Aridibaculum aurantiacum: one gene and its partner. The protein of the gene in region 1 binds, or shares a complex with, the protein of each later gene. Links are inferred from orthologs where the notes say so. Each region holds a gene or a part of one and is shown on either strand. Other genes may lie near its edges. The genes, in order: pheS and pheT.

Region 1 (16,673 bases):
GCAGCAATACCTGCTTCTATAAGCATGGTAAACTGCTGCCGGTAATTGCGGCGCATAGCCTTGTAGTCTGTTAGTTGCGGTTCAGATAAATGCCGCCATTCACGGTCACTCACATATACCTCATCATATCGCTGCACCATTTCCTGTATATGAAAACGAAGAATGGTCTCAAGCTTTCCTGATGGATCTTCAGCACTCGCCATCACTGCTTCCATTTTAGAAAAAAAGCGTTGTGCTACCTGTAGGCAAATGGAATGGAGCAATTCGTTTTTAGAAGAAATATGGTTGTACAAGCTGGCGGCCTCTATACCCAGCGCTTCGGCCAGGTCGCGCATGCTGGTGGCTTTAAAACCTTTTTCTTTAAATAGTGAAGCAGCTTTTTCAATGATCAATTCTTTACGTGAAACATGCTGTTCAACTTTCATCCTGGCCATGCTGCGAAAGTAAGCTAACAGTTGTTAGTATTCAAATTGTAGTATAGGAGTGGGGCAAATTACTTCTGCAGGTGCTAAAAAAGAGTATTCCGCTACGTAAAATCCTGTAACAATTGATAAGGTTAATATCTTCTGCGCGGCAGCACTGGCGGCTATTCATTTTGGTGCTGGTGTATTTTTACTTTAGTTTCGCCCCCCGATAACAAACCTTATAATATGTCTTTAGTTGTGGTCGGGTCAATGGCTTTTGATGCTATAGAAACTCCCTTTGGTAAGTCTGATAAAATAATTGGTGGCGCCGGAACTTATATTGCCTGGAGTGCCAGCAATTTCTGCAAACCAATCAAGCAAATCTCTGTAGTGGGTGGCGATTTTCCGCAGGAAGAACTGGATGCCCTAACGGCGCGTGGTGTACAGCTGGAAGGTGTGCAGATAAAGAAAGATGAGAAGACTTTCTTCTGGAGTGGCCGCTACCACATGGATATGAATACCCGCGATACGCTGGATACGCAACTGAATGTACTGGAAAATTTTCAGCCTGAAGTACCTGAAAGCTACCAGGATTGCGAATTCCTGATGCTGGGAAACCTGGTGCCTGCAGTTCAGCGTAGTGTGATACAACAAATGCGCACACGTCCAAAACTTATAGTTATGGACACCATGAACTTCTGGATGGAAATAGCCCTTGACGACCTGAAAGATGTGTTGACAATGGTGGATGTATTGATGGTAAATGATAGCGAAGCACGTGAATTGAGCCATGAGTATAGCCTGGTAAAAGCAGCAAAGAAGATTATGGACATGGGACCAAAATACCTGATCATTAAGAAAGGTGAGCATGGTGCGCTGCTGTTCCACGAAAACCATGTGTTCTTTGCCCCGGCTTTACCGCTTGAAGATGTATTTGATCCGACTGGTGCCGGCGATACTTTTGCAGGTGGCTTCATTGGTCATCTTGCCAAGACCAAAGACATCTCATTTGATAATATGAAAACTGCCATCATCATGGGTAGTGCTATGGCTAGTTTCTGTGTAGAAAAATTTGGTACACAAAGGCTAACTGAGATCACTAAAGATGATATAGATGCAAGGCTGGAGGAATTTGTTCAGCTGGTGAATTTCGATATTGATCTGGTATAACATCATTTGATATTTTTGAAAGTGCCGAAGTGAAAGCTTCGGCATTTTTTGTTTTGGAAAAATTTGTTAGAGAGCTAAATAAATTGGAGAAAAAATAAAGGTTACCTTAATGTTACACATCATCCAACAATTCTAATTCAGAATAATTATGATAATGAGGGTTGTTGTTATTCTTGTAATTTTTACTTTTTCTTTATGTACATCAAACCGGGACAATCTTAAGGTTAGGGCTCAGTTCTATTTTGATAAAGGTGAATACTATAGATCTTTGGAACTGATTGAACGTGTGTTGGTTTCCGATACACTTGAGCCAGAGAATTTTATACTGAAAGGAAAAATTCTTTTGCAGCTAGATAAGCATATGGATGCTTTATTAAACCTTTCCAAGGCTATTGATTTAGATAACAAAAATATAATTGCCTGGTATGAAAGAGGGATTGGGTGATATCATTTAGATCAATATCCTAAAGCTATCAATGATCTTAATTCCGCAATTAAATTAAAGGGAAGAGACTCCATATTTATAGACTTTAATAGAGAATTAGGGCCAGGGTTGATTTTCGAAGTGCCAATGGTAGAAATCAGGTTTTCTCGGGGATTAGCATATTATTACAACGATCAATTCAAAGAAGCACTTGCTGACTTTCGTTTTTGCGCGGCTTTTGACTACAAACTTGATGAGCTATTCTTGTACATTGGAGATATATATATATAGCATATAATGAAAATCATACAGGTTGTTCCTTTTTAAAAAAGTCATCTAACTTAGGTAATCCTATAGCTAGAGGGAGATTAACGAGGTATTGTAAATAATCATATTTCACATTCGGTTATTGTCCTTCCTACTTCGTCAAATGGTTTGGTCTAGCCGGGGTCTCCTGAAAGGGACCCCGGCGGATGAAATTAAACTGCGGCTAGCTTCGATTGCTTCTATATCTTTTTTACCTTGGTCTAGCCGTGGTCTTCTAAAAGGGACTCCAGCGGATGAAAATAAACTGCGGCTAGCCTCACTTGCCTCTATAGCTTTTTTACCCTTCAACAAAGCCACACGGTATTCAACCAGGCTCCATTGTTCCAATCGTTTGTTATCTTGTTGGTGGAACATTGGGAGGATTATAAATGTAGCAGAATGCCGGCGTCCCTTGGCTACCCGCAGAGCCAGGAAAGGAAACCCCAGCAGGCAAAGATGAATTTATGAAATTGAGATAAAATGAAAATATTTTTAGTATTATCTGCTTCAATTTTTTTCTTTCTTGTTTCATCAGCTCAAACTGATGACAAGAAATTAGGAGCCTTATTTGATAATACATCCAATACAAAAGATTATGCAATCATTTTCAATAATTCTAAAAATGAAAAATCTTTTATTTGGAGTAACCTATTAATTAAGGCTTTTGAAGCTAGAGGCACTAGCCGGCATATTTCAATTCAAAAGATAAAGCAAAAGCTACTTAATAATGATACTTTCAATATTCCTTATAGTGATGATATTCCTTTTGCCAAGATCAATAGGTCGAAACTTGAAGTTATTAATCAGTATAAAAATTTGGACTCTTTTTTTGAAGTCTATTTCAATAAAGATCAACTGAAGGCTGATTATTCTGAATATTTCAAAGAGGTGGCGTATTTCCTATGGCAAAAAGGTGTTCATGTTCATGTAGGATTCAATTGTGGAAGCCTCCCCTGTATCGGGACGCCTGTTAAGTACGGAAATAAAGTTATTGAAGATGACACTTTACAATCAGGAGTGAAGCAAGTAGATAAATATTTCTGTTTTGACGATTATAAACTCTATCTAGAGGCCGAAAGACCTGATACTTCTATTCTGAAACTTAGAGCAAATAGAACAGATGTTCAATCACTTACACATAATCATTACAGTGGTGAGTTTCACTTTGCTAAATTCACTGTTGATAGCAAACTAAATAAAATCATTGTTGAGTTATATGATTCGTCGAAGAAACTTCAGCAAAGAAAGAAGTATATATATAGTAATAATTTTCAGCTAAAAGAAGAACAATATTATCATAGCCTCACTTCAGATATTGAAACAGTTAGAAGAATGGTAGTAATCCCCTATCCATGTGATTAAACTTCATGTGGTGGTTATAAGACACCCCAGCCGGACAAGAGACCAATAAAAAACAGAAGCTAGAATGAAAAAGTACTTTTTGATCTATTTTATCAGCGGTTTAGGTTTCTTGCAATGTACTGTACAAAAACGGGAGAAAATCATCGTTCAAAGAGGTGTATTATTTTTATCGGCTTCCTATGGGAAGATTTTAGATACCTTGGAGTTTACTCATTCTATCAATTCCATCTACGTGCCGGATGTTTTTATACCAATTTCAAGTGGGAGTTTGGAGTTGAGCAAGTTTTTAAATGCACCTACACAAAATGGACTTGCTCTTTTTATGCTTGAAAAGATGAGAAATGATCTATTGGTTAAAAGCGTTAATCTAAGAAATGAAAATGTGCAGGACAAATGCTACCCGGGCTCTTCATATAAACTCGCTTTAGTGGAATTGCATTACAAAATCATTGGTAAAGGCAGCGCAATCGTTCCTTGTGATGGACCAATTAATCTTGAGACTGAGGGTAAGAAAGTTGAAATAAAATATCATGCTAAACATATTGAAATAATGTCTATAAACAGTATCTCACACTAAATAAATCTAGTTTAGGCAGTGGTCTACTAAAGTGACCCCGGCGGATCAAATTAAACTGCGGTTAGCTTCGATTGCCTCTATAACTTTCTTACCCTTAAACAAAGCCACGGCATTCAACCAGGCTTCATTGTAAGATGGATGGATTTGTTCCGGTGCATTACAAAGATTTGAGATAGGAATACTTAGCAATTGGAGGCGCAGGACAAAGACTCTATAATCATTGAGTTGAATTTTCCAGGATTGAGTTTAAAAATGCAGTTATTGAGTGAGCATGCTTTTCCTTCGAAAAATCTGTAACTTTTACAGCAGCTCCATCTTTCATTCTCATGTTTATAGTATATCTAGGTACAGCTCTGTTGAATAAATTTATTTTATCATCGAAGAAGTGATCTACTTCTTGAAAAGAATAATGACTTATTCCTGTAAATATCTCTTGAATGGGATTTTTTGAAACTAGTCTGATCTTTTTTTCTTTTAAATCTATAGTGACATAACTTACAAATCTGAAATCTCGCCAGGTCTTAATTAAAATTAAAAGCCAAAGAATAATAAGAAGCTCTACGTCTTTATCCGTCGTATAGGTTAGATAAATACATAGCATTAACGCCAAATAATCAGCTACCAAATTGAAGTTCACAGGTATAGTATCAATAGTAATGGTACTTGATCCTATTTTTATTTTAGGATTTTTTATGTTTTGATCCTGGAGATAGTTTTCCAGTTCAGCAAGGACTTTTGTTAACATGGAAGAGTTCATTAGCCGGCTATTGTCTAAGGATTATGTTCTGTTAATTATGTCTCCTTCTTACGTTTCCCTTTCTTGCCTGAGCTGATTAGGCTAACAACAATTTAATTAAAATTTTAGCTTCCATCATTAACTAAGAACTGTAAGCAGCTAATAATTAATTATGTCATTGTCATTAGGGGAGGTGCTGTTTCCTTATTTTCTTTCTACAAGATCCAACTCCTCAGTAAAAGCATACTCAACCAACTCATTATCCCCACTACCAGCCAGCCGCTTACCTGCATCCATACAGGATGATGGTAATTGCCTGTTAAGCGCGACTTTCTTGAAGCGATAAGTATGACAGCTAGTGCAATGGGTAAAATAAGTCCATTGAGTGCACCAGCCAGTACGAGTACCTGTACAGGTTTACCTATGAACACAAAAACAACGGTAGAAAAAATGATCAGTAATGCCGTTACCAACCTTTGATGCTTCTCAATAAGCGGGTGAAATGTTTTGATGAAAGTAACAGAAGTATAGGCTGCCCCGACTACAGATGTTATGGAAGCGCACCACATGACAATGCCAAAGAAGCGGTAGCCAATGTTGCCGGCAGCTATTTTAAATACCGAAGCCGGTGGATTGGCAGCATCTAACGAAGCACCGCCGGCTATTACACCCAGTGCTGCCAAAAACAAAATGCAGCGCATCACACCTGTAACCACTATTCCTGTTACCGCGCTTTGATTTACTTGCGGCAGGTTTTCCCTGCCACTTATACCTGCATCGAGCAGGCGGTGTGCACCAGCGAACGAAATATAGCCGCCAACAGTTCCGCCTACAATGGTTACAATGGCTGTGGCATCAATGGTAGCAGGAATAATAGTTTGCTGTGCAGCTTCCAGCAATGGTGGATTAGAGCTAAAGGCAATGTACAAGGTGAGTATGATCATCAGGATGCCCAGCAGCTTGGTAAAAGCATCCAGGACAGCACCTGCATCTTTTAAGCTAAAAATGAATAATGCCACCAGGCAACTGGTACCTGCGCCAATTGCAGGATCTAAACCAGTTGTCACCTGTAGTCCTAAGCCTGCGCCGGCAATGTTGCCTATGTTGAAGGCAATGCCACCCAATACAATAAGTGCAGCAAGAAAATATCCCAGGCCAGGCAGAAGCTTGTTGGACAGCTCCTGGGCACGAAGCTCCGTTACCGCTATCACCCGCCAAATGTTCAGCTGTGCAACGATATCCAGCAGTATGGTAGTAAGAATGACAAACCCAAAGCTGGCCGCCAGCTGTTGGGTAAATACAGTTGTCTGGGTAAGAAAGCCCGGACCAATGGCAGAAGTAGCCATCAGAAATGCGGCGCCCAATATCGCTCCTTTTTTAACTGTTGGTTTGGTCACAGGCTAAATGTAAGGGATAGTAGTGATGCTGGAGGTTTGATGTTGGGTGTGGGATGTTAGATGTTGGAGGTTGATGCTGGATGCTTTTTGGTTTAGGCGTTAGTGGTTAGGCCGTAGGGGTTAGATGGAGATGCTGGATTCTAGATGCTGGATCCATGCGGGCAGGATGATGTCGGAGGTGATGATGTCGGATGTGCGATGTCCGATGTTGATCGAACTATTTGGTGTTCAGCTGATGCGGGCAATATCGTTGAAATCGAATTTTTGCAGTTCTAAATCTTAAATCCGAAATCATAAATCCGAAATTTCAAAATCCTTCCTCGGTCTTATCTTCGCCGGATGGAAGAACTGTTGCAACAAATAGAACAATACAAACAGGAAATTGCCGCCACTACTGCAGCCAATGCAGAAGAGCTGGAAACTTTCCGCATTAAATATTTAGGCACAAAAGGGATAGTAAAGGCCGTAATGGGCGAGATGAAAAATGTGCCGGGCGATCAAAGGAAGGAATTTGGCCAGGTGCTGAATGCTTTTAAAATATTTGCCGAGGAAAAATTTGCCACGCTTAAAGATTCAATTGCAGCAGGTGCACAAGCTACTGGTTCTTCCATAGATTGGTCGCTGCCGGGCTCAACTATTCCTGTAGGTACGCGCCACCCATTGTCTATCGTTCGCAACCAGATCGTTTCCATTTTTAAGCGTATTGGTTTTGCCGTAGCAGAAGGACCGGAGATAGAAGATGACTGGCACAACTTTACCGCGCTCAATCTTCCTGAAAACCACCCTGCACGCGATATGCAGGATACATTTTACGTAAACCAAAGCCCAGACTACCTGCTGCGTACACATACCAGTAGTGTGCAGGCAAGGGTGATGGAAAAACAAAAGCCACCGATCCGCATCATCTGTCCCGGCCGCGTGTATCGCAACGAAACCATCAGTGCAAGAGCACACTGTTTCTTCCATCAGGTAGAGGGGCTGTATGTTGACGATAATGTAAGCTTCGCCGACCTGAAGCAGGCACTGTACTTCTTTGTACAGGAGATGTTTGGAAAAGATGTAAAGGTGCGGTTCCGTCCGAGTTATTTTCCTTTTACCGAACCTAGTGCCGAAATGGATATAAGCTGCAGCGTATGTGCCGGCGAGGGATGTAGCCTTTGCAAACACACCGGCTGGGTAGAGATACTGGGCTGCGGTATGGTGCATCCAAAACTGCTGGAAAACTTCGGCATCGATAGCAACAAATACACAGGCTATGCATTTGGAATGGGTGTAGAAAGAATTTGCCAGCTGAAGTACAAGGTGAATGACCTTCGATTGTATTCGCAGAACGACGTCCGCTTCCTGCGGCAGTTCACCAGTGCGTTGTAAATAACCATCTGATAATACAAAAGCCTCTCCCAGTCAAGGAGAGGCTTTTTACGTTTGAATGGCATTTTCAAATTGCCACATTTTCAAATTGTCAAATTAATACCCATCCCCATCCAGCATATTGCCCAGTCCGCCCAGTATGCTTCCTTCTTCTTTTCTTTTTACCGTACCATACTGCAGTATACGGCTGGCCAGCCTGCTAACAGGTAATGTCTGTATCCAAACTCTTCCTGGTCCGCGAAGGGTGGCAAAGAACAATCCCTCACCGCCAAAAATGCTGTTGCGGATACCGCCAACAAACTGAATATCGAAATCCACCGTTTGCGTAAGTGCCACCAAACAACCGGTGTCTATCTTCAGCAATTCGCCGGCTTGAAGTGTTTTTTCAAACACGTGTCCGCCAGCGTGTACAAAGGCCATCCCATCTCCTTCCAGTTTCTGCATGATAAATCCTTCACCACCAAAAATGCCGGTACCTAATCTTCTCTGGAAGGCGATACCTACACTTACTCCTTTTGCCGCACACAGAAAAGCATCTTTCTGGCAGATCACTCTTCCGCCCAGTTCAAACAGGTCTAGTGGTATGATCTTACCCGGGTAAGGAGAAGCAAAGCTTACCTGCTTTTTGCCATGACCAGCATTGGTGAACGCAGTCATGAACAAGCTTTCACCTGTTAGCAAGCGTTTGCCGGCACCTAATAATTTTCCCAGTAAGCCGGTGTGCTGCTGGCTGCCGTCGCCGAAGATTGTTTGCATCTGGATGCCATCATCCATCATCATAAAGCTGCCTGCTTCTGCAATGGCGGTTTCCTGTGGGTCTAGTTCTACTTCTACATACTGCATTTCCTCTCCGTGTATGCGATAGTCTATTTCGTGGTTCGTTCTCATAATTTAAAATTTCAAGGCATAAATATACCATGCGTAACAAATTGTAAAGCCTGTTATGCATCAGCGAGAATTCAAGGCAATGAACGGCTGTAAAGAATACATTTCTTACTTCCATAGCTAGAAAACAAGATGTTCAACCTTTACTTTTTCTTTTAACCGATCAGCAAGAAAGCGGAAGCTATTTTACCTTAAATTGCCCGATAGCACTATTAAACTATGCACATGAAAAGAATATTGATTACCTGCCTGGTGGCATCCAGTACCCTTCCTGCTATGTCGCAGGGAAAGTCTGCCGCAGCCAAAGCAAAAGCTCCACAAGCAAAATCCAGTGCTTCTGTGGGCCAGGCTAAGCTGGTAGAAAAAGTAACGCCTAAGGGCGATGAGTTTGTGATCCCTTACGAGAAGTATGTTTTGCCAAATGGCCTTACGGTGATTGTACATGAAGACCGCTCTGACCCTGTTGTTCACGTAGATGTTACTTACCACGTAGGTTCTGCGCGTGAAGAGATAGGGAAAAGCGGCTTTGCACACTTCTTCGAACACATGATGTTCCAGGGATCGGATAACGTGGGAGACGACCAACATTTTAAAATAGTAACTGAATCAGGTGGTACGCTTAACGGAAGTACCAACCGCGATCGTACCAACTACTATCAAACCGTTCCAAGCAACCAGCTGGAAAAAATGCTTTGGCTGGAAGCCGATCGTATGGGTTTTCTACTAGACGCGGTAGACCAGAGAAAATTTGAGAACCAGCGCTCTACAGTAAAGAATGAGCGTGGACAGAACTACGATAACCGTCCTTATGGGCTGGTAGGTGAATTCACTTCTAAAAACCTTTACCCATACGGCCACCCATATTCATGGATGACCATTGGCTACCTGGAAGATCTGAACCGCAGTGATGTAAACGACCTGAAGAACTTTTTCCTTCGCTGGTACGGGCCAAATAATGCTACGCTTACAGTTGGTGGGGATGTAGATGCCAAAGAAGTAGTTCGCCTTGCGCAAAAGTATTTCGGTTCAATTCCTCGTGGACCAGAAGTAAAGTCGATGAAGCTGGACCCGGTAAAGCTTGAAAAGAACCGCTACGTAAGCATGGTAGATAATTATGCACGTACACCGCAGTTGCAGATCGTTTATCCTACTGTTCCATCTTTTCATAAAGATGAAACTGCATTGGATTGCCTGGCCGAAGTACTGGGACAGGGAAGAAATTCTATCCTGTTTCAAAACATGGTGAAGAACCAGAAAGCAAGAGCTGCATCTGCCGGCAACCGCTCCAGCGAGCTGGCAGGCGAATTTGTTTTTTCAGTAAGTCCTTTTCCTGGCAAGTCGCTGGCCGAAATGGAAAAACTGGTAAATGAAGCGTTGGCTGATTTTGAAAAACGTGGTGTAACTGATGATGACATCGAGAAGTTTAAAAGCTCCAACGAAGCATCAACCATCACACGTTTAGAAAGTGTTTCTAATAAAGTGTCTCGCCTGGCGGCTTACGAAACTTTCACAGGAAATCCCAACAAGATCAAAGACGAATTGCAAAGCATCAGGTCGCTTACCAAAGCAGATGTAATGCGTGTATACAATCAATACATCAAGGGAAAGAACAGGCTGGTGGTAAGCGTGCTCACCCAGGGAACAGAAGAGCTGGTAGCAGCACCTGATAACTATACCATAGATACTACCAATTACAAACCCATAGATCACGGTTACAAAGGGCTGACGTATGTAAAGGCGAAAGATAATTTCGACCGCAAGAAAATGCCGGGTAATGGTCCTAACCCTGTGGTAAACCTGCCTGCAGTTTGGAAAAAGGAATTGCAAAACGGCATGAAGGTGATCGGTACAGAGAACACTGAGGTGCCGGTGGTAACGCTACAGATCTCACTGAAAGGTGGTAAGCTACTGGAGGCAAAAGATGTAAGTGAAGCAGGATTAAGCAGCTTGTTCGCCAGCATGATGAATGAAGACACGAAGAACTACAGCAGTGAAGACTTCAGCCTCGAGTTGCAAAAACTGGGAAGTTCTATCCGCGTATTTAGCGGAACTGATGCTATTGTTTTTTCCGTTCAGTCACTTAAGAAGAATTTGGATAAAACACTTGCTTTACTGGAAGAAAGAATGCTGCGTCCAAACTTCACTGAAGAGGATTTTGCAAGGGTAAAAAAGCAAACACTAGAAGGCATCGTGAACAGCAAACGCCAGGCTACATCTGTTGCCAACGAGGTGTATGCGAAGGTGAACTATGGTTCCAACCATGTACTTGCGCTGCCAACCAATGGAACAGTAGAGTCTGTTACGAATATGAGGTTGAACAATATCCAGCACTTCTACGACAACTTCATCACATCAGAAGATGGACGAGTAGTGGTGGTGGGTGACATCAAAGAGTCGGAGGTGCTTCCAAAGCTTTCGTTCCTGAACAAGCTACCAAAGAAGTCGTTCAATATTCCAACCATTCCACCAGCGCCAGCTGTTGAAAAAACAAGGATATATATTGTTGACATTCCAAGGTCGGCACAAACTGAATTCCGTGTGGGTTATCCTACCGCCTTGCGTTACGATGCTACGGGTGACTACTACCGTGCTTATCTTACCAACTATAATCTGGGCCAGGCCTTTAGCAGCAGGCTAAACTTAAACCTGCGTGAAGACAAGGGCTGGACGTATGGTGCCCGCAGTGGGTTTGCAGCTGATAAATATGCAGGCACTTTCACCTTTAGCAGTGGTATACGTGCAGATGCAACTGACAGCGCTTTGAGCGAGGTGATAAGAGAAATAAAAGAATATACAGCAACTGGTATTCGCCAGGAGGAGCTGGATTTTATGCGCAGCTCTATTGGCCAGGCGGAAGCACGTCAGTATGAAACGGGTGTTCAAAAAGCATCGTTCATCAACCGGCTGCTTGAGTACAACCTGCCTGCTGATTATGTAAGACAGCAGAACCAGATTGTAAAAACAATCAGTAAAAAGGATATTGATGCTACGGCAAAAAAATACCTGGACGTAAATAAAATGAACATTGTGCTGGTGGGCGACAAGAGCAAGATCATGCCGGGTCTGCAAAGACTGGGTTATGAAATTGTAGAGCTGGATGCAGATGGCAATGTGAAGAAGTAATACAGTTGATTATTTTTTGTAAAGGAGGAAAGGAGGCAGCTTCTTTTCCTCCTTTTTTATTGGTGCTACAAAAAATTTGCAGCTACTGGCTGCGTAAAAAAGCGACAGAAAATTGGCGGGTTTTACAATTAAGATTGCGGGCTGATACGCAGTTGTATGTGAAATGCAAAGGGTAACTTACACTTACCAAACTGCAAAAAGCTAATAAGCAATTCATGAAAAACACACTCTTTCTACTGCCAATATTTTTATTCATAAACATCAGTTGTAAAAAGGAATGCACCGACCCGTTGTGCCAACTACCTCCTGCAACGCAAACTGGCGCCAATACGATGGGCTGCCTGGTGAACGGGCAACCCTGGTTGCCAGATACAAGGGACAATGGGGGTATACCAAGATTAAAGCCTATTTACGTCTCCTTCTGGAATACGAATACTGAATTTTTCTTCCAGTTCTACCTTCAGAAAACGCCTATAAGCCAATCAATAGTTTTTTATATTAAAAATTTTAGTGGGATTGGTGTTTATAGAATGGATTCCCTCACCCGCCTTATTGGCCCCCCGGGAAGCTCAGGCGTACTAAATAATCATTTCAATTTCTCAGAAAATAAATTAGGATTAGAATATGCTACTGGAGAAAAATTTCATGGCGTGTTAAAGATCCAGTACTATGACGCAACCAGTAAAATAATTGCTGGTTCGTTTAATTTTAAAGCGGGTAACATACAAAACCCCTCTGATAGTGTAGTTGTAACTCATGGCAGGTTTGACTGCAAAATGGACTAAGATCTAATGTCCTCTACTTTTCTTCGTCTAAGCGAAAGGGAAGTATCAGGACGCAAAGCAATTGATTATTGATTAGAGGTCAAGGTTGCCACTGGTAACACTGATAGAAAGTTGTATAAATCGTTAACCGGGAGGAAAAGGAGGCAGCTTCTTTTTCTCCTTTTTTATTTGTACCGAGCAGGTGCAGGATAGCGCATGAAATTTGTAACTTTAAGAACAAACCCATGTGATGGAATTTGTAGAGAAAGTGCCAAAAACAGCTTTAGATGTATTCAGGATGTTACCTGAGGGAACATTGTGTGAAGTGATCAGTAATACATTGTATATGTCACCTACTCCTCTTACATTTCACCAGGAACTAGTATCTCTTATTGGAAGAAGAATAGGTAATCATGTTGAACTCCATAATCTTGGAAAAACCTACGTTGCTCCGGTCGATGTGTATTTTGAAAATCTTGTCTCAGCTGTACAACCTGACATTCTTTTTATTTCTACCGACAGACTAAGCGTTGTACATGAAAAAGGAATTTATGGTGCTCCAGACCTAATTGTAGAAGTTCTTTCTGAAGATAGGAAACGCGACACGGTACTGAAGAAACAGCTGTACGAGCAGGCAAGTGTAAAAGAATATTTCATTGTTGATCCTGCTGACAAGAAGCTGGTCCGTTACGACCTGGACAATGGTTCTTTTATCACAGGTTTTGAAAGTACAGGTCTCTTCACATCTGCCTTACTACAGCTTGAGTTTACTTTTTAGATCAGCCTCTTCACCTTCTCCAGGTTTTCCAACAGCACCACCCCTGGCTGTTTACCCTGTTCAAAACTTCCCAGCTTTTCTTCCATTTGCAGCGCCTTAGCTCCATTTAGCGTTGCCCATTGCAGCAGCTCTTCTAAAGGAATAGCTGGAAAATTTTCCCGGATAGTTTTAATCTCATCCCACACGCTCAGGCTCCAGTTGCTGGCAAGGCTGTCGGTGCCAAGAACGATATTGCTGTTGTGCCGGCGCAGTAGCTCCACCGGTGGTAAAGCATCTTCAATGTATTTGTTTGCATTAATGCAGAGGCAGAAGAAAACGTTTAGATCAAGTTCTGCAGAGCGTTGTTTTGCAAATACAATGTCGTCTTCGGTAGTAAACGTATTGTGCACCAGCAGCGCATTGGCTGCGCCTTCTAACTGGTGGAAATACGACTGCAGGCTGGATTTGCCGTGTGGCCGGAAGAACGAGTGATCGATGCAGAGCTTTTTGTACAGCCGAAGGAAATCGCCACTGTTGTACTTGTACAGCTCGTCTTCGAAAGCGGTTTCCTGGTTGTGTATGCTTACAACATTGCCTGCGAAGCATGGCTGTAGCAGCGTCCATAACTCGGGCGAGACAGAATAAGGCGCATGCGGAACAACAGTAGTAGGATGATAGGGAGAGAAAGCGAGGTAGTTGGCCTGGCTGCGCAAAAAGCGGATTTCAGCAATGCCCGGTGCCCATCCGCTTGCTTCAATAAAATTGTAGTAGTGCAGGTTGTTGAGCAGCTTTTGCGGCAGCGTGTCCTGGTTGTTGCAGATGTCGCCCACCGCCACAATGCCGTTTGCTACCATTTCAGCTTCAGCGGTGGCAATGGCGGCAAATATAGTTTCGGTGTCCACTGCCCGTTGGCTGATGACGGAGCAGACAAAATCAACCAGGCCCGTTTTCTCCGGAATAGCTCCTCGCAGGTGGCTTAGCTCCAGGTGGCAGTGGCAGTTGACAAAGCCCGGGGTCAGCCAACCGGGGAAATACTGCACATCGTCGCCTGCTTGTTCTAGCGGGATGATATCTTCTACCAGGCCCGTTTCGCTGGTTACCAGTACCTGCTGATCGTCTAATAGTGCTGATCCTGTAAAGAGTTTGTCGGCGCGGAATTTCCTGTAGCTCATGGTGGTGCAAAAGTAGGATATGCCGCAGTGAAAGGTGGGGGTGAAAGGCTTAACTTTGCGCACTTTGCGTGGATAGGGTTTGGCCGCGAAGTCGCTAAGCTACGAAGAGGCGCTAAGGGAAGAAAGGAAATAATTAGATTACTATTCCCGATGCTGCGGCTTTTCTTTGCGATGCTTTGTGTCGTGGTGCCTTTGCGGCAATGATAGGATGCATGAAAACCTTCCGTACAAGTGTGCGACGCAACGAAAGCTGGTAGTAGCGCATATGCCGGCTACACAAAAAATATAACAACAGAAAGATGTTAGATAAGCTGGAGGCTATCAAAGCCCGTTTTGAACAGGTGGGGGTGGCGCTGACGAACCCCGAGATCATTGGAAACCAGAAAGAGTTTCAGAAGTTCAGCAAGGAGTATCGCAGCCTGGAGAAGATCGTGCAGCCGTTTGAAGAATATAAGCGTGTGCTGGCGGATCATGAGTTTGCCAAGGAGGCGCTGAACAGCAACGACGAGGATATGCGTGAACTGGCAAAGATGGACCTGCCGGAGCTGGAGGAGAAGAAGGAGCGTCTGGAAAAGGAGCTGACGAAGCTGCTGATACCGAAAGATCCGCAGGATGATAAAAATGCCATCATAGAATTGCGTGCCGGTACGGGCGGCGATGAAGCCAGCCTGTTTGTGGGTGACCTGCTGAACATGTACCTGCGCTATTGCAGTAAGAAGGGTTGGAAAACTGCCGTTGTGAGCGAGAGCGAAGGCACCGTGGGTGGATACAAAGAGGTGATACTGGAGGTGCAGGGCGAGGATGTGTATGGTACGCTGAAGTTTGAAAGTGGTGTACACCGTGTGCAAAGGGTTCCGAATACAGAGACGCAGGGACGGGTACACACATCGGCAGCTACGGTAGCCGTAATGCCGGAGGCGGAAGAGATCGACTTTCAGCTGAACGAGGCGGATGTGAAAATGGAAACTGCGCGAAGCGGTGGTGCGGGTGGACAGAACGTAAACAAGGTGGAAACCAAAGTATTGCTGACGCACATTCCTACCGGTACGGTAGTGGTGTGCCAAACGGAGCGTAGCCAGCTGGGCAACCGTGAGAAAGCAATGAATATGCTGCGTACCCGCCTGTACGAAGAGCAGGTGCGTAAGCAGGAAGATGAAATAAGTCGGCATAGAAAGACGTTGGTAAGCACCGGTGACCGCAGCGCCAAGATCAGGACGTACAACTGGCCGCAGGGTCGTGTAACAGATCACCGTATCGGCCTGACTGTATATAACCTGGATGCAGTGATCAACGGGGAAATTGATGAATTTATTGAGCAGCTGCAGCTGGCGGAGAATGCAGAAAAGATGGCGGGGCAGAATTAAGAACCGCGATTAATGGGATTAGAAAGGATCTAGATGAATTGCGACTTCTTGATGGAATGATGATTGAGTATATTTAAAGTATGGGAGAAGCACAGAAAATACTACCTCACTACACGTACGATGACTATGTACAGTGGGAAGGTCAGTGGGAGTTGATCGATGGTATTCCCTATGCCATGAGCCCGGCTCCCGTACCGAAGCACCAGGTAATTGCAGTTAATCTTTCTACTGAATTTAGACTTCAGCTTAAGAAATGCAAATCTTGCAAAGTAGCGCAGCCATTAGATTATAAAGTATCTGATGATACCGTTATTCAACCAGATATGCTGGTTGTATGTGGTGAAATGAAGAAGAAGTTTCTCGACTTTCCACCGGCATTGGTAGCAGAAATACTTTCCCCCTCTACCGCATTAAAAGACCGACACAACAAATACCCGATATACGAAGAGCAGGGAATTCCATATTTTCTTATTGTCTCCCCAGATACAGAAGAGGTAGAGGTGTACCAGCTGGTAGATAAGAAGTACCAGCTAATGCAGCAGGGGCAAGCCTTTGAATTTGAGTTTATTTTCGAACATAGCTGTTCGGCTAACATAGATTTTGGTGAAATATGGAAGTAGGGACAGCTGAATTTTAATTGCAAGAGTAGTAGCAAAATAAAGAACCCTCCGCTTGAGGGTTCAGTGTTTTTATACAGTAGAAGTGTGCGACGCAACGGCTGCTAAATAGTAGTACTACCGCTGGCTACACCATCTCTCGTTACAGTCCTAGTATGTATGCGAAAACCAACGGTGCTACAATTGTCGCATCACTTTCTATAATGAACTTTGGTGTGTTGATATCAAGTTTACCCCAGGTGAT
Region 2 (15,459 bases), 480 kb from region 1 along the record:
TCTAAACCGCTGGCGCAATAACGATTTACTGTCATACCCGGCACATCAAAACCCAATGCCCTGGCGGCTATTATTCTTCCTACCTGCAAACCTTGTTCGGCTTCAGGTACGGCATTACCAACTATCACATCATCAACACGCGTTGGCTCCAGTTGAGGCACTGAAGCCACCAATCCTTTTATAACTTCAATCGCAAGATCATCAGGACGCTTAAAACGAAAACCTCCACGTTTGCTTTTGGTTACAGCTGTCCGGTATCCTGCTACTATATATGCTTCTTGCATGATTACAGATTTAGTTTCCAAATATAAGATAATAGGTTGCATAAACAACCAAACAGGCCGACTGGCTCACAGTTAACAATAAGTTCAGTTTGTGTATTTAACGAAAGGAATATTATGCAGGAAAACGAAGTCCAAGACTCACCTTCCTGTAAACCTGCTTGTTTATGTGCTTTTTCCAATTGAACTTCGCGGCTCATGTACAAATTACTCCGAAACCTTCTTTTCAATTTTGATGCTGAGGCTGTTCATCATTTTTCGATGAATTCACTGCAAATTGTGGGTAACCTTAAGCCGGCTCAAAAAATACTGGCAAAGGCGTTTTCTCATATAGACGCTTCGCTCCATCGCCACCTTTTTGGTCTTGATTTTAAAAATCCTGTTGGCCTTGCAGCTGGTTTTGATAAAAATGCCCTATTTATAAAAGAACTGGAGATGCTGGGTTTCGGACATGTAGAAATTGGAACCGTTACACCACAGCCACAACCAGGAAATGATACTCCCCGCTTGTTTCGCCTGCCACAGGATAAAGCGATCGTAAACCGGATGGGCTTTAACAACAATGGTGTAAAAGCTGTAGCTGCACGACTTCGTGCCACTGAACGCAACATTATTATTGGAGGCAATATTGGTAAGAATAAAGTTACCGCCAATGAGGATGCATGGAAGGACTACGAGATCTGCTTCAGGGAGTTGTTTGACTGTGTTGATTATTTTGTGGTAAATGTTAGTTCACCCAACACTCCCGGCTTACGCGAGTTGCAGGAACGTTCTTCTTTACAAAAAATTCTTGGTCATCTTCAAACCATCAACAAAGGGAATAGCAGGCCAAAGCCGCTGTTGCTAAAGATCGCACCAGACCTTACCACTACACAGCTGGATGAAATAATACAACTGGCAGAGGAGGTAGAGCTGGATGGACTGGTAGCCACCAATACCACCATCAGCCGTGAAAATTTACGTACACCTTCATCTAAAGTAGAAGCGATTGGAGCTGGTGGCTTAAGCGGTGCACCAGTTAAAGCAAGATCAACAGAAGTGGTAAAATATATAGCAAACGCTACCGGCGGAAGATTACCAATCATAGCCAGCGGTGGAATTTTTACAGGTGAAGATGCACAGGAAAAATTAGCTGCAGGTGCTTCCCTGGTGCAGGTTTGGACGGGCTTTATTTATGAGGGCCCGGCTATTGCTAAAAGGATCTGTAAGCATTTAAGTTGATCAGTTGATTGGTTGATCAGTTGATCGGTTGATAAGTCCAATAGCGTTAGTAAATTGATCAATCAAGTACTTCATAATTCATATTCATAGTTCATAGTTCATAATTATAACCCACATGCACATACGCGTACGGCTCACCGAAAAGATCATTAACGACTGCCTGCAGTTACACTACCACGACCAGCCTACAGGCCGCAGAATGAGGCAGCGACTGTACCTGATACCACTGGTGATGCTCGGTATAGCAGCATTTATTCTATACAATGAACTTCGTAGTCCTGCAGTTGGTCAAAATTTCTATATGGCTTTGTTGTATGTCAGCTTTGCTTTTATCTACTACTTCTTTATGCGTCACCGCATGATGCGTGCAGGTGGTAAACTTTTGAGGAACCTAGGTGAAAACTCGTCATTTGAAATGGATGTAAATGAAGAAGAACTGACCACGACCACAAAAAGCCAGTCTTTCTCACAACCATGGTCAAGCTTTACTGGCGGCCTTATCAGCAACAACAACGTGCTGCTTTACCAGGCAAACAACTCATTTTCTATGTTCAATCACAGCTTTTTCGAAGCAGGTGATTTCGATCGTTTTAAACAACTGGTACAAGACAATGTACAGCCGGTGATAGTGGTGAATAAAGATTAAAACAATTGCGGATTTCTGATTGAAGATTGCGATTGAAGATTTGTTTACACCTACTCAACTTGAACCCTCTCACCAATCAACCTATCAACTGATCAACTGATTACTGATCAACCTATCAACTGATCAACCAAACCTGCCTATACACAAAGCAAACTAGCCGCCACTACTCCTGCTGTTTCTGCACGCAGTCGTGTATCTCCAAGTGTAACAGGTTTATAATTATGTTCCAGTGCTAGTGCTATTTCTTCTTTAGTAAAATCACCCTCGGGACCAATAAGAATCTGAACAGATGATGCAGCATGAAAATCCCGCACATGATGCTTCTGTTCATCTTCGCAATGGGCTACCAGTTTTTCAGAAAAATCGGAGCTTTCTATGGCTTCTTTAAAAGCTACAGGCTGGTGTAAAACAGGTAGCCATACTTGCTGGCTTTGCATCATTGCCGAAACCACGATCTGCTTCATTCTTTCGTAACGGAAGTGCTGCTTTTCGGTACGGTGGCACAACAGCGGAATAATAGATGTAACGCCAATCTCAGTAGCTTTTTCCAGGAACCACTCAAAGCGGCTGGCGTTCTTTAAAAGTGAAATAGCAATGCTCACCTGCTTGTCTTTTTGCGGTTTATAAGAGCTTTCAGATATCCTTACTGAACATCTTTTTTTATGAGCATCTGCTACAACAGTTGTAAAAAGATTACCTCTCCCATCAGTAAGATGTAATGCTTCACCCTCCTTCATCCTAAGCACCTGTACAATATGTTTGGATGCATCTTCATTGAGCGTCATAAACTCACCATTGATTGCTTCATCATGAAAAAATATAGGCAGCGACATGGGTCAAAAATAACAGTAAATGCACTTATACCTGTGGTAGAAAGGTGACTACAGTTAATGCAACGGTTTCTCTTTTTGCTATGTCAAGCTGCTAAATCATAAAAACATGCAATACAAAAAATCTTTAGCTATAGTTGTTTTTACAGCTATTACGGCTTTTTATTCCTGTACTAAAAAAGCAGAAACAAGAAATGAACTGGTTGGTAAATGGAAATGGGTAAAAACAGAAGGTGGCATAGCAGGTCATATACTTGAAACCCCTGAAACTACCGGCCGCAATGTACAATTGCAGTTTCATCATTCAAGGCATTATGAGCTTCACACCAATGGCAGCTTATCAGCAGAAGGATCGTATACTTTGGAAACTAAAAAATGCATTCATGATCATGCTGATAAAACCTTCATTCGTTTTTCTGGCTCTACGCCTGCTCCTATGATGGTAGAAAAAACCATAGCCGATACGCTGGTTTTATCAGATGAAGCTTTTGATGGAATGAAAAGCAGTTATGTACGAGTACAATAAATGCATAAAAGAAGCCCTTCAAAAAACTGAAGGGCTTCGGTATGCTAAGTTAAACGTAAGCTTCTTTAGAAAGGTGGGGCCTCATCAAAGCCTTCATCAAATTCGCCACTATTCATCTTACTTCCTTTTTGAATGAATAAGCGGGCATTATCATCCACTCCACTGCCAGCTGCAGGGCCGCCTCCTGGCTGCACCGGCTTCCAGCTTCCACCGCCACCACTGCCAGCACCAGGATTGAATCCTCCACCACCGCCGGTACCAAAGTCGTCACTTTCTTCCTCTACAAATTTTTGTATATGAAGCAAAGCGCGCAGCTTAATGGTTTCCAAGCTACCATTACGGTGCTTGGCTATACGAACGTGCGTTTCACCACGGTTACTTTCGCCCATCTCGTTGGTGTTTATCTCGTAGTATTCCGGGCGATATAGGAACATTACCATGTCCGCATCCTGCTCTATCGCTCCAGATTCACGAAGGTCACTCAGCTGCGGCATCTTACTTTCTTTACGCGTTTCCACCGCACGGCTCAACTGGCTCAGCGCAATGATCGGCACACTCAATTCTTTTGCAAGCCCTTTCAGGTCACGCGAAATACGGCTGATCTCCTGTTCACGGTTTGTTTGCTTACCATCGCCACTGCCGCTCATTAGCTGCAGGTAGTCAATGATAATCAATCCAACTTTATGTTTATTCACCAGTCGTCTTGCCTTTGCACGAAATTCAAAGATGTTCAGACCGGCAGTATCGTCAATATAAATAGGAGCATCGCTAAGTTTGGTAACACCCTTTGTGTACAGCTGCTGCATTTCGTAGTCTTCCAATTTACCACGGCTGATCTTCTCCAGCATGATACCACTTTCCGCACTCAGGATACGCGCAACCAGCTGTGCAGAGCTCATCTCCAAACTGAAGAAAGCCACTGGAGTTGGTTTTTCGGGGTGTAGTGCAGCGCTACGCAAAAGGTTAAGTGCAAAAGCTGTTTTACCCACAGCCGGACGAGCTGCCAGGATGATAAGATCCGTTGCCTGCCAGCCATAAGTCACTTTATCCATTGAAGGGAAACCGGTTGGTACGCCCGATATCTCATCAGTCTTATTTCGAAGTTCGTCTATACGCTGGATGGTCTTTACCAACACGCTACCTATGTCATCGAAGTTCTTCTTCAGGTAGTTGTTGGTGATGTTGAACATCTTCGACTCACTCTCATCAAGCAGGTCGAATACATCCGTACTATCCTCGTAAGCATCACCAATGATCTCTCCGCTAATGCGTATCAGTTCGCGCTGGATGAATTTCTGCAGAACGATACGCGCATGCGCCTCAATATTTGCTGTAGAAACCACCATGTTGGTAAGCTTCGTTACTGCATAAGGACCACCCACCATGTCCAGCTCTTCCCGCATTTTCAGCTCTTCTACTACAGTAAGAATGTCTATAGGTAAACTCTTTTGAGCCAGCGATTGAAAAGTTCTGAAAATCCTTTGGTGAGCGTCTACGTAAAAACACTCAGGCTTTAGTATTTCTACTACAGTATCAAACGCACTTTTTTCCAGCATGATAGCTCCCAACACTGCTTCTTCCAGTTCTTTTGCCTGCGGTGGTACTTTACCATATACCATCGTACTCAGGTCAAGGGAAGGCTTCCGGCGGTTTTTCCGGTCTTTGTTCAGGTTGGTCAAATCCATTTATATGTAGTAAGGTGGTTAAGAAAAACGTCTTGTTTCACCGTTATCATTCATTCAAAAATGTTAAGAAAATGTTTCCCCAATATGTCTTGAATGTTATGAGAAGTGGTGAGGAGGGCGAATATAGACTCGAATATTTTCAGGAAAAAAATTTTGCTGCTTCTATATTTTTACCATAGTTGTTCCTGCTGCTATCCCCATAAAACATGGGGTTATTCACCAATAAAAAAAGCTTGTGCACAATCTTAAAAATTTTTCACCCGCTGCTGCAGTATTATCCACACAAGTTGTGCAGAAAGAAAAATGAGAAAAAAATGATTTTGGTACAGCAGGCGCTTCAGCAGCAGCGGGGAAATATTTCCACGGAAAATTTTCATCTTTTATTCCCATGCTACTTAGAAAAGCCATATATAACCGCTGTTTTTCATCATCCCAATTAAAAAATTTTACAGCCTGTTTTACCGATTCTTAATGCTGCCCTGCACCTGCTATATTTGCACATCTTAATAAAGCAGCATCTTCCATGACGATAAGTTACAATTGGCTCAGTTCGTATTTACCCGTTGCAGTTGAACCACAAAAACTCTCAAAAATCCTTACCTCAATAGGTTTAGAAGTAGAAAGCCTGGAGCAGTACGAAAGTATAAAAGGCGGATTAGAAGGAGTGGTAGTGGGTGAAGTAGAAACCTGTTCTCAACATCCTAATGCCGATAAACTAAAGCTGACCACGGTAAATGTGGGCAAAGCTGAGCCGCTGAAGATTGTTTGCGGTGCCAGCAATGTAGCTGCAGGACAAAAAGTGCTGGTAGCTACCATTGGTGCTACTATCCATCCTACAACTGGCGAGCCTATGACCATGAAGGCTGCAAAGATCCGCGGCGAAGAAAGCCAGGGAATGATCTGCGCGGAAGATGAACTGGGATTGGGAAACAGTCATGAAGGAATAATTGTACTTCCCTCCGATGCTAAACCAGGCACTCCTGCCTCTGAAGTTTTTCCTGTTTACACTGATTGGATATATGAGATTGGTCTTACACCTAACCGTATGGATGCTATGAGCCATTTGGGTGTAGCGCGTGACGTGTGTGCTTACATCACCATTCACGATAGAACAGATGCAAAACCGAAAACACCTTTCAGCAATGCTTTTAAGGTAGACAACCAGTCGCTGCCCATAAAGGTGACTGTAGAAAATAAAGATGCTTGTAAAAGATATGCAGGTGTAAGTATAACTGGTGTAACCGTAGCAGACAGCCCGCAATGGCTAAAGGATAAGCTCGTTGCTATTGGCCAACGTCCCATCAATAATATAGTAGACATCACAAATTATGTGCTGCACGAAACAGGGCAGCCACTGCATGCTTTTGATGCCGATGCTATAAAAGGAAACCATGTGGTTGTAAAGAACCTGGAAGCAGGCTCTGGCTTTGTAACATTAGATGAAAAAGAAAGAAAGCTGGAAAGCGAAGACCTGATGATCTGTAATGCAGAAGAAGGAATGTGCATAGCAGGTGTATTTGGTGGAGCTCACAGTGGTGTTACTGAGGCTACTAAAAATATTTTCCTTGAAAGCGCCTGGTTCAATCCGCCCAGTATCCGCAGAACTTCATTCCGCCATGGATTGAGAACAGAGGCTGCTGCACGGTTCGAGAAAGGTGTAGATATTTCTAATACGGTAAACGTGCTGAAACGCGCTGCACTTCTTATAAAAGAAGTTGCCGGTGGCGAAATAGCATCTGATGTAGTAGATGTTTATCCTGATCCTGAGCCAAAAACTGAAGTAGCGCTAAAGTTTCACTACCTGAAAAAGCTGAGCGGTAAAAACTACCACCCAGACTCTGTCAGGAAGATCCTTACCAGTCTTGGATTTGAGATTCTGAAAGAAGGTATGGATGAGATACGTGTAGCAGTGCCTTTCAGCAAACCGGATATTTCGCTTCCGGCAGATATAGTGGAAGAGATATTACGAATAGATGGGCTGGATAATATCGAGATAAATGGTGAAATGCATTTTACGCCAGCCATTGATGAGAACACTGCTAAAGAAGCGCTGAGAGAAAAAGCAGCGGCTTACCTCGCAGGGCTTGGCATGAGCGAGATCGTTACCAACTCCATCACAAACAGCCAATATTATACAGAAGAGCAACAAGCACTAGCAGTTAAAATGATCAACAGCTTGAGCGCAGAACTGGATACCATGCGCGTTTCGATGCTGGAGACTGGATTGGAAACTATATCCTACAACATCAACCGCAAAAACACCAACCTGCAGTTTTTTGAATTCGGTAAATCTTATTCAACAACCAAAGTTGGCGAATACAGGGAGCAGGAGCAACTGGCTATTTATCTAACAGGTACTATTGGCCAGGACAGCTGGAACAGCAAAAGCAAACCTATAGATTTTTACCAGGCAAAAGGTATTGCAGCTGCCGTGTTACAACTAGTTGGAATTGGAACTCCAACCATCACTGTTCAAGAAAGCAACAACTACAGCATTCTGCTAAAGGCTGCATTGAAAAATACCAGCCTACTCACCGTAGGAGAAGTGTCTCAGCAAAAGCTGAAGCAGTTTGATATTAAGCAGCCGGTTTACTTCATAGAAGTACAATGGAAGGAAGTACTGGATCTTGTTACAAAACAAAACATCACATACAAAGAAGTTTCAAAATTCCCTGCTGTTCAGCGCGATCTTGCTATCGTAGTTGACAAAGCACTTCAGTATAATTCAGTGCAATCAGTGGTTGAAAACCTGAAATTGACACGCCTGCAACAGGTACAACTGTTTGACATTTTTGAAAGCGAAAAGTTAGGTGCAGGTAAAAAATCCATGGCCATCAGCTTCACTTTCCTTGATGCTGAAAAGACAATGACGGATAAAGAAATTGATTCGATGATGAATAAGATCATCCAGTCGTTTGAGAAAGAATTGTTGGCTGAAGTAAGAAAATAACTGAAATTAGGCAGATGCAAAGCCTGGACGAACAAGTAAAACGTATAGAAGCAAAAGTGCAGCAATTGCTGAAAGAGTACCGGCAATCGCAGCGCGAAGTGCAGCGTTTGCAGGAAGATAAACTGGCTTTGCAACATCAGTTACAGGTGCAGGTGCAAAAGTCAAATGAACTGGCGCAGACTATATCTGTGATGAAGATCCATTCACTTACTGAAAACGATACCTCTAAAAAAGAGCTGGAGAAAAGGATTAACTCGTACCTGAAAGAAATTGACAAATGCCTTGCACTGCTCCAGGCTTAAAGTTTCAATATGGCTGAAAATGATAACCTGATTCCTGTAAACATCTTGATTGCTGACCGCAGTTACCGGCTTAAGATTGAGCCTGAGGACGAGGAGATGGTACGACGGACCATGAAGATGATCAATGAGAAGATTGTTGAGTACCGCATGGAGTTCTCTGGCAAGGATATGCAGGATTATGTGGCTATGGTACTGTTGTGGTTTGCTACCGAACTGCAGAAACCATCTACCACCGCACCGGTTAATAATTCTGAAGCCATTAATAAACTGCAACGGCTGGAAGAGCTGATCACCAAATCGCTTGAAAATTAAAAAAGCTCCTGTTAGTACAGGAGCCCATGTAGGATACGGACCAGCTTTACTTCATATTTACTTTATAAACTGAAGAACAAAACCAGGACCCAGTTGTAGTGGTATACTTGATCATATAAGTAGGAGTTGCTCCTTTAGGATCATTATCAACCACTGTATAATTTTTTACTTGCACAGAATTTTGATCTTTATACTCTACGTATATCTGGCAAAACAAAGTTTCATCAGAACCGGCTAAAACTTCTATACTTTGTAAGTTCTTTTCGTACTCAGTTGCAAATTTCAATGTCACCTGCTTATTCCCCGATTGTGACGCACTTACATTAACCACAGAAATATTAGGGTTTTTCAACACTAGTTGTTGATTACTGTTGTTGGCCACTTGTACATCTGCTTGTTTGGTACAGCCTGAGATAAGCAGTGCAAAAAGGATTCCGTTAAAGAATCTTTTCATACATAAAAATTTAAAAGGAATAAATGCGGGTATCAGCTTAGCGGCTATTCAAGAAGATATTGGAGGATAACAGAAAAGATGGTACTACAAGAAGAAAGGATGCATCCGTTGATACACAAAACCCACTGAAGGAGAACCATTTAAACAAAATGAACCGACTTGTGTACGCGCAAAAACCTTATCAATTTTATCTCTATATATAACAGCTTGTATTTTCAACCAGCAGGTATTTATTATTTTAAATATGCAGGTATTCTTGCATTCCAACTTCAGAAAAAATATTTCTAATTAAAAAGAAAAATAGATTCTAACTGGCTTAATTAGAAGGAATTGTTGCAGGATTTTCTTGCAAAAACGAGCGGTTTTAGCTACCGTTTTTTATCACCTATTATAATTATCTTCGCCCCCTTACACCTCATTCAATTACAAAATCAAAAATCTGATTTGGGATGGGACATTATAACCAATAAAAAACAACTATAGCATGGATCCGATCATAATATCCATAATCGCAGTCGTAGCAGGAGTGATTGTAGGAGTAATAATAGGAAAATTCGTATTTGCAAAAGATACCCGTAAACAAGTAGAAGAAGCAGAACAACAAGCTCAAAAAATTATTTCAGATGCACAGCTCCAGGCAGAAACGCTGAAGAAAGAGAAAATACTGGAAGCGAAAGAAAAGTTTGTACAGCTAAAGAGTGAGCACGATAAAGAGGTACTGGACCGTAATCGTAAGATCAGCGATGTTGAGAACAGGCTTAAGCAAAAAGAAGTTAGCATCAATCAAAAAGAGAATAATCTTGAAAAGCAGCTGAAGGAGAATGAGGCGATAAAAGAAAACCTGAACAGGCAGATAGAGGTAGTAAACCAGAAACGCACAGAACTGGAAAAACACCAAGAGGAACATATTCGCCGCTTAGAAAAAATTGCTGGACTTACTGCTGAAGAAGCAAAGAATCAACTGATAGAAAGCCTGAAGCAGGAAGCACATACACGTGCCCTTGGCTTGCAACAAGAAATACTGGACGACGCTAAGCAGAAGGCTAACAAGGAAGCAAGGAAGATCATTATACAAACTATCCAAAGGACAGCCGCCGAACAAGCTATAGAAAATGCCATTACTGTTTTCAACCTGGAAACAGATGAGATTAAAGGGCAGATCATTGGTAGAGAAGGTAGAAATATACGTGCTATAGAAGCTGCCACCGGGGTAGACCTGATAGTAGATGATACCCCTGAAGCAATTGTACTTTCTTCTTTCGATCCGCTTCGTAGGGAGATCGCACGTCTCTCTCTACAGCGCCTTATTTCAGATGGCCGTATTCACCCTGCACGTATAGAAGAGGTGGTGGAGAAAACAAGGAAGCAACTGGAAGAACAAATTATGGAGATCGGTGAGCGCACCGTTATAGAATTAGGTATTCATGGCCTTCACAAAGAGCTGGTACGTATCGTAGGTAAAATGAGGTTCCGTTCTTCTTATGGACAAAACCTGCTGATGCACAGCCGGGAAGTTGCAAACCTTTGTGGCCTTATGGCAAGCGAACTAGGCATGAATCCAAAACTGGCTAAAAGAGCCGGGCTGCTTCACGATATTGGTAAAGTACCTGACGAAGAAACAGAACTGAGCCACGCATTACTTGGTGCTAAGCTGGCAGAAAAGTATGGCGAAAATCCTGCAGTGGTAAATGCCATTGGTGCTCACCACGATGAAATGGAGATGCAATATGTTATCTCGCCTATTATACAAGCTTGTGATGCTATTAGCGGTGCAAGGCCGGGCGCACGTCGCGAAATCATGCAGCAGTACCTGCAGCGCATAAAAGAACTGGAAACACTTGCTCTGGGCTACCAGGGAGTAGAGAAAGCTTACGCCATCCAGGCAGGAAGAGAACTACGCGTAATAGTAGAAGCCGATAAGGTAACGGATAACGATAGCGACAAGCTTAGCTTTGAAATAGCGCAGAAGATACAAACTGAAATGACTTACCCGGGCCAGATAAAAGTGACAGTGATAAGAGAAAAACGTGCTGTGAATATAGCCAGGTAATTAACCTCAACTTAATGTGAACCACCGCCTTTGCGGTGGTTTTTTGCGTATATAGGCTACTTATGCAACTGATTTCATAAAGGTGCAGTCATACTAACTATGCCGCAGCTTTCACTGCCGCTCATCCAATATTTTCTCCAAAGCCATCCGTATTCATTGATCAGCCAATTGTCTGAAACATTAATCCCCCTTTCGGAAACAATTGCGTTTATGAAGTCATTTGTTGCATTTCCATCAGATAAGGACAAAGTTCTTTTGCCCCTGGTCACGCCCCGCAATAAGTCTGGTAAATTACTTGCTCACGTAGAAATATACAAACAGGTTGCGTCCCTCAATGGAAGCATCGTAAAATGTGGAATTGCTGCAGAAGAAGGTTTTGTAAGATTCATGGCACTGAAACAAGCCATGAAGCCATCACAGAACCGTCACATGATAGCATTTGAAAAGTTTAGTTATACCAACCAGCATATACCAGATCCTTTATTGAACCTGAAGATTAAGAATGTAGGGATCGCAATCAAGGATAATCAACAGGCGATGATGCGGAAGGCAAATGCAGAAGATATAGAGTTCATTCCGGGGCACGTAGACGACTCCATAGCTGCATACCTAATAGAAAATCCTGAACTGAAGATCTCTTACCTGAACATTGACCTCGACAATTACGAAATGACAACCACCTCACTTGAATTCTTTTATCCAAGACTGGTGCTGGGCGGGGTGATTATTTTTGATAATTACCATAAACAACAGGAAGAATACAAGGCTGTAAGAGATTATTTTTTCGGAAAGCCAGTATCACTTAATTGCTTCTCGCCTAAAAATGGGCCTTATTATTTGTATCGCCACTAAACTGCCTTTAGATGTCGTAGGTTTGCAGCATCTAAACCATCAGAAGCGAAGGGAATGCTAAAAAGATGAAATTAGTTTTTGAAATTAAAAGCTTCACCCTTACCTTCGCACTCCGCAAAAATATTTTGATATGAACGCTGTAGCTTACGTGCATGAGCAGTTGACTGCTACCAAACAGGTGCCTAAATTTAAAGCCGGTGACAACGTTACCGTAAATTATAAGATTATTGAAGGAAACAAGGAAAGGATCCAGTCTTTTAAAGGAGACGTGATCAAGCGCCAGGGCCAGGGAGCTACTGCTACTTTCACTGTTCGTAAAATATCTGATGGCGTAGGTGTAGAGCGTCTGTTCCCTGTGAACTCACCAAACATTGAATCAATCGTACTTCACAAAGTAGGTAAGGTTCGTCGTGCTAAACTGTTTTACCTGCGCGAAAGAAGCGGTAAGAGTGCAAGGATTAAAGAAAAAAGATATTAATCTACTGGTAGTTAAATACTTGAACGGAAGCCGAAGGTTTCCGTTTTTTTATTTGAACCATAGCGTCACTTTATACGTATTTTAAGAGCAGTGGCTGTAAAAACAACTTTATAAGCCTATTTTTGTAATCTAAATTGTCTGAATTATGACGAACCTATTTATAGGAATGCCTGGTGGAAGTGAGTGGATACTAATTGTTTTGGCCATCCTTATTCTTTTTGGCGGTAGAAAGATCCCTGAATTTATGCGTGGCATTGGAAGAGGCATTCGCGAATTCAACGATGCAAAATCGAATGTAAAGAGAGAAATAGAAGAAGGAATGAACGAAAATGAGGTGAAAGCGTCTACGACTACTACTTCTACTACTCCTACTCAGCCATCTTAATTTTAAAAGGCTGCAGGTTGTTTAGCTTTAGCACCATTACTAGGTATATAAACGAATTGAAGAACGGTACTACCACTTGCGTGGATGCCGTTCTTTTTTATTTACAGCAAATCAAAGAACATCAGCACCTGAACGCGTGGTTGGAGGTGTATGAAGAGGAAGCGCTGGCCCGGGCAAGGCAGCTGGATGAAAAACGATCAGCCGGCGAAGGTATAGGTGCTTTACATGGCGTAGTTGTAGGACTTAAAGACGTTATATGCTTTACCGGCCATAAAGTCTCTGCTGCTTCTGCTATCCTGGCTGAATACACCTCTATATATAATGCTACTGCTACCGAAAGATTGCTACACGAAGATGCCATCATCATAGGCCGGCAAAACTGCGACGAGTTTGCCATGGGTAGCAGCAACGAAAATTCGGCTTTTGGACCGGTACTAAATGCTGCAGATCTCACACGTGTACCGGGAGGCTCATCAGGAGGATCAGCCGTAGCTGTACAGGCAGGTATGTGCATGGTAAGCTTGGGCAGCGATACAGGAGGATCAGTACGACAGCCAGCGGATTTTTGTGGTGTAGTTGGTTTTAAACCTACCTACGGCACCATTTCCAGGTATGGCTTAATTGCTTACGCATCTTCGTTCGACCAGATCGGCATTTTTGCCAACACAGTAGATGATGTAGCACTTGTGCTGGATACAATAAGTGGTGCAGACGACTACGACAGCACCATGATTCAAAAACCCGCCACCATTTCTTATCCTGTAGAAATTGGCGAGCAAAAACAACGGTATTGCTACTTCAAAAATGCGCTTGAACATCCCAGCTTAAATGGTGAAATTTCTACCCATGTAAATTCCTTTACAGAAATTTTAACAGCTGCTGGACATACAGTAGAAGCTATTGATTTTGAACTACTTGACTACATTATTCCTACTTATTATATTTTAACAACTGCAGAGGCTAGTAGCAACCTTTCGAGGTATGACGGGGTACGTTTTGGGAAGAAATTTTCCCACTCAATTACCGACATCAGCGAAGCTTATAAAGGTGTAAGAAGCGAAGGTTTTGGCGCGGAAGTGAAGCGCAGAATCTTACTTGGAACCTTCGTTTTGAGCGCCGGTTACTACGACGCCTACTTTACTAAAGCCCAACAGGTTAGGCAGCTTCTAAAGACGCAGACGGATACGATATTTCAACAATACGACGCCATACTACTACCCACTGTTCCCTCTCCTGCTTTCAAGCTGGGAGAAAAGAAAGACCCGGTTGAAATGTTCCTTGCTGATATCTATACGGTGTATGCTAATTTGGTAGGAATTCCTGCTATTTCTATCCCACTATTCAAAACCGCCGACAACCTGCCCTTTGGCTTGCAGGTGATGACTTCTCGGCACAATGACCTACCTTTGCTGGCCTTCGCCAAACAGATGATGGATCTGAAAGAAGGTAAAATCTAAGTTCTTACCAAAGCCAAAGGCTCAACCAAAGCTGCTTCAAACCCGATTTCATTAACTAAACATTCGTAATGCTATTCATGAAAAATGTGAACCTCCTTGTTAAGCTACGTCGGCTTGTAAAATCTATAGCAGTCAGTTTAATTATTGTAACCCTTGGTATCGTAACAATCGCTTTCAAAAGTGCAACCAACGATACTGACAATAAAAACCCCAAAGAATCAGGCCAAACTAAAGATGGATTTAAAAGCCTGTTTTCTGCCAGCACTTTCGACCCTGCTAAACCTTACATCTCTCAGCTAAACCCTAAAGCTGTTCCTTTTGTACAAGATTATATACAAAAGCGTGGAACCGCCCTTGAGAAAATGCGAGTATGGGGCAAACCATACTTTGACATGTATGATGGTATCCTGAGCAAATATGATGTTCCTAAAGAACTGAAATACCTTTCTGTAATAGAATCGCAGCTACAACCAAATGTGGTATCTGTAGCTGGTGCGGTTGGTCCATGGCAGATAATGGCTTCTGAAGCCAGGCGTATGGGCTTGAAAGTAGGTGGTAAAGTAGACGAAAGAACTAATTTCCTCAAGAGCACCCACGCAGCTGCTAAAATTCTAAAAGAACTCTACGGCCAGTTCAACGACTGGATCCTTGTGGTGGCAGCCTATAATTGCGGTGCAGGAAGAATGCGCCAGGCAATCAGGAAAAGCGGGAGCACCAACTTCTGGGAGCTACAAGCTTACCTGCCCCTGGAAACCCGTAACCACGTGAAGAAGTTCATAGGTACGCACTATGTGCTGGAAGGCAACGGCGGCCTGACTACAATGACTGCTGCCGAATTGAAGGCCGTAAAGCCGGTAGCTGCTCTTCAGCCTGTAGAAGATGCTAATACTTCTATAGTAGAGATCAGTGGCAAGTACAATTCGCTTGTAGTTGCTAAACAACTAGGGATGGAAGTCACGGAATTCAATAAGATGAACCCGCAATTCGACAAGGTTTTGTCGATGGGAAATAGCTACAACCTCCGTCTCCC

The links.
Region 2: the proteins of pheS (region 1) and pheT are in contact, whole or in part, in a crystal structure (PDB 6P24), measured with the Escherichia coli proteins. The link is inferred for Aridibaculum aurantiacum from one-to-one orthologs.

Annotation. Positions count from the first base shown.
Region 1 is NZ_JAFEWC010000001.1:177,205-193,877, forward strand. What follows is about bases 5,870-8,731. They hold pheS (phenylalanine--tRNA ligase subunit alpha), read left to right. Parts: upstream 5,870-6,715; coding sequence 6,716-7,747; downstream 7,748-8,731. Other genes in these bases: J4N22_RS00695 (NRAMP family divalent metal transporter), read right to left, coding at 5,870-6,376; J4N22_RS00705 (TIGR00266 family protein), read right to left, coding at 7,844-8,635. In the rest of the region: J4N22_RS00665 (TetR/AcrR family transcriptional regulator), read right to left, coding at 1-425; J4N22_RS00670 (PfkB family carbohydrate kinase), read left to right, coding at 651-1,574; J4N22_RS00675 (tetratricopeptide repeat protein), read left to right, coding at 1,729-2,019; J4N22_RS00680 (hypothetical protein), read left to right, coding at 2,785-3,666; J4N22_RS00685 (hypothetical protein), read left to right, coding at 3,731-4,243; J4N22_RS00690 (hypothetical protein), read right to left, coding at 4,461-5,000; more of J4N22_RS00695, read right to left, coding at 5,195-5,869; J4N22_RS00710 (M16 family metallopeptidase), read left to right, coding at 8,858-11,755; J4N22_RS00715 (Riean_0653 family protein), read left to right, coding at 11,971-12,540; J4N22_RS00720 (Uma2 family endonuclease), read left to right, coding at 12,770-13,297; J4N22_RS00725 (amidohydrolase family protein), read right to left, coding at 13,294-14,448; prfA (peptide chain release factor 1), read left to right, coding at 14,748-15,812; J4N22_RS00735 (Uma2 family endonuclease), read left to right, coding at 15,893-16,432; J4N22_RS00740 (deoxyhypusine synthase family protein), read right to left, coding at 16,572-16,673.
Region 2 is NZ_JAFEWC010000001.1:657,409-672,867, reverse strand. The notes cover bases 5,366-8,425. They hold pheT (phenylalanine--tRNA ligase subunit beta), read left to right. Parts: upstream 5,366-5,712; coding sequence 5,713-8,139; downstream 8,140-8,425. Other genes in these bases: J4N22_RS02910 (hypothetical protein), read left to right, coding at 8,154-8,425. Outside these bases: J4N22_RS02945 (thiolase family protein), read right to left, coding at 1-284; J4N22_RS02940 (quinone-dependent dihydroorotate dehydrogenase), read left to right, coding at 480-1,502; J4N22_RS02935 (YcxB family protein), read left to right, coding at 1,618-2,148; J4N22_RS02930 (RsmE family RNA methyltransferase), read right to left, coding at 2,286-2,981; J4N22_RS02925 (hypothetical protein), read left to right, coding at 3,088-3,504; dnaB (replicative DNA helicase), read right to left, coding at 3,570-5,189; more of J4N22_RS02910, read left to right, coding at 8,426-8,441; J4N22_RS02905 (cell division protein ZapA), read left to right, coding at 8,451-8,753; J4N22_RS02900 (putative periplasmic lipoprotein), read right to left, coding at 8,800-9,207; rny (ribonuclease Y), read left to right, coding at 9,692-11,257; J4N22_RS02890 (TylF/MycF/NovP-related O-methyltransferase), read left to right, coding at 11,468-12,109; rplS (50S ribosomal protein L19), read left to right, coding at 12,240-12,587; J4N22_RS02880 (Sec-independent protein translocase subunit TatA/TatB), read left to right, coding at 12,733-12,972; Asp-tRNA(Asn)/Glu-tRNA(Gln) amidotransferase subunit GatA, read left to right, coding at 13,029-14,429; J4N22_RS02870 (lytic transglycosylase domain-containing protein), read left to right, coding at 14,498-15,459.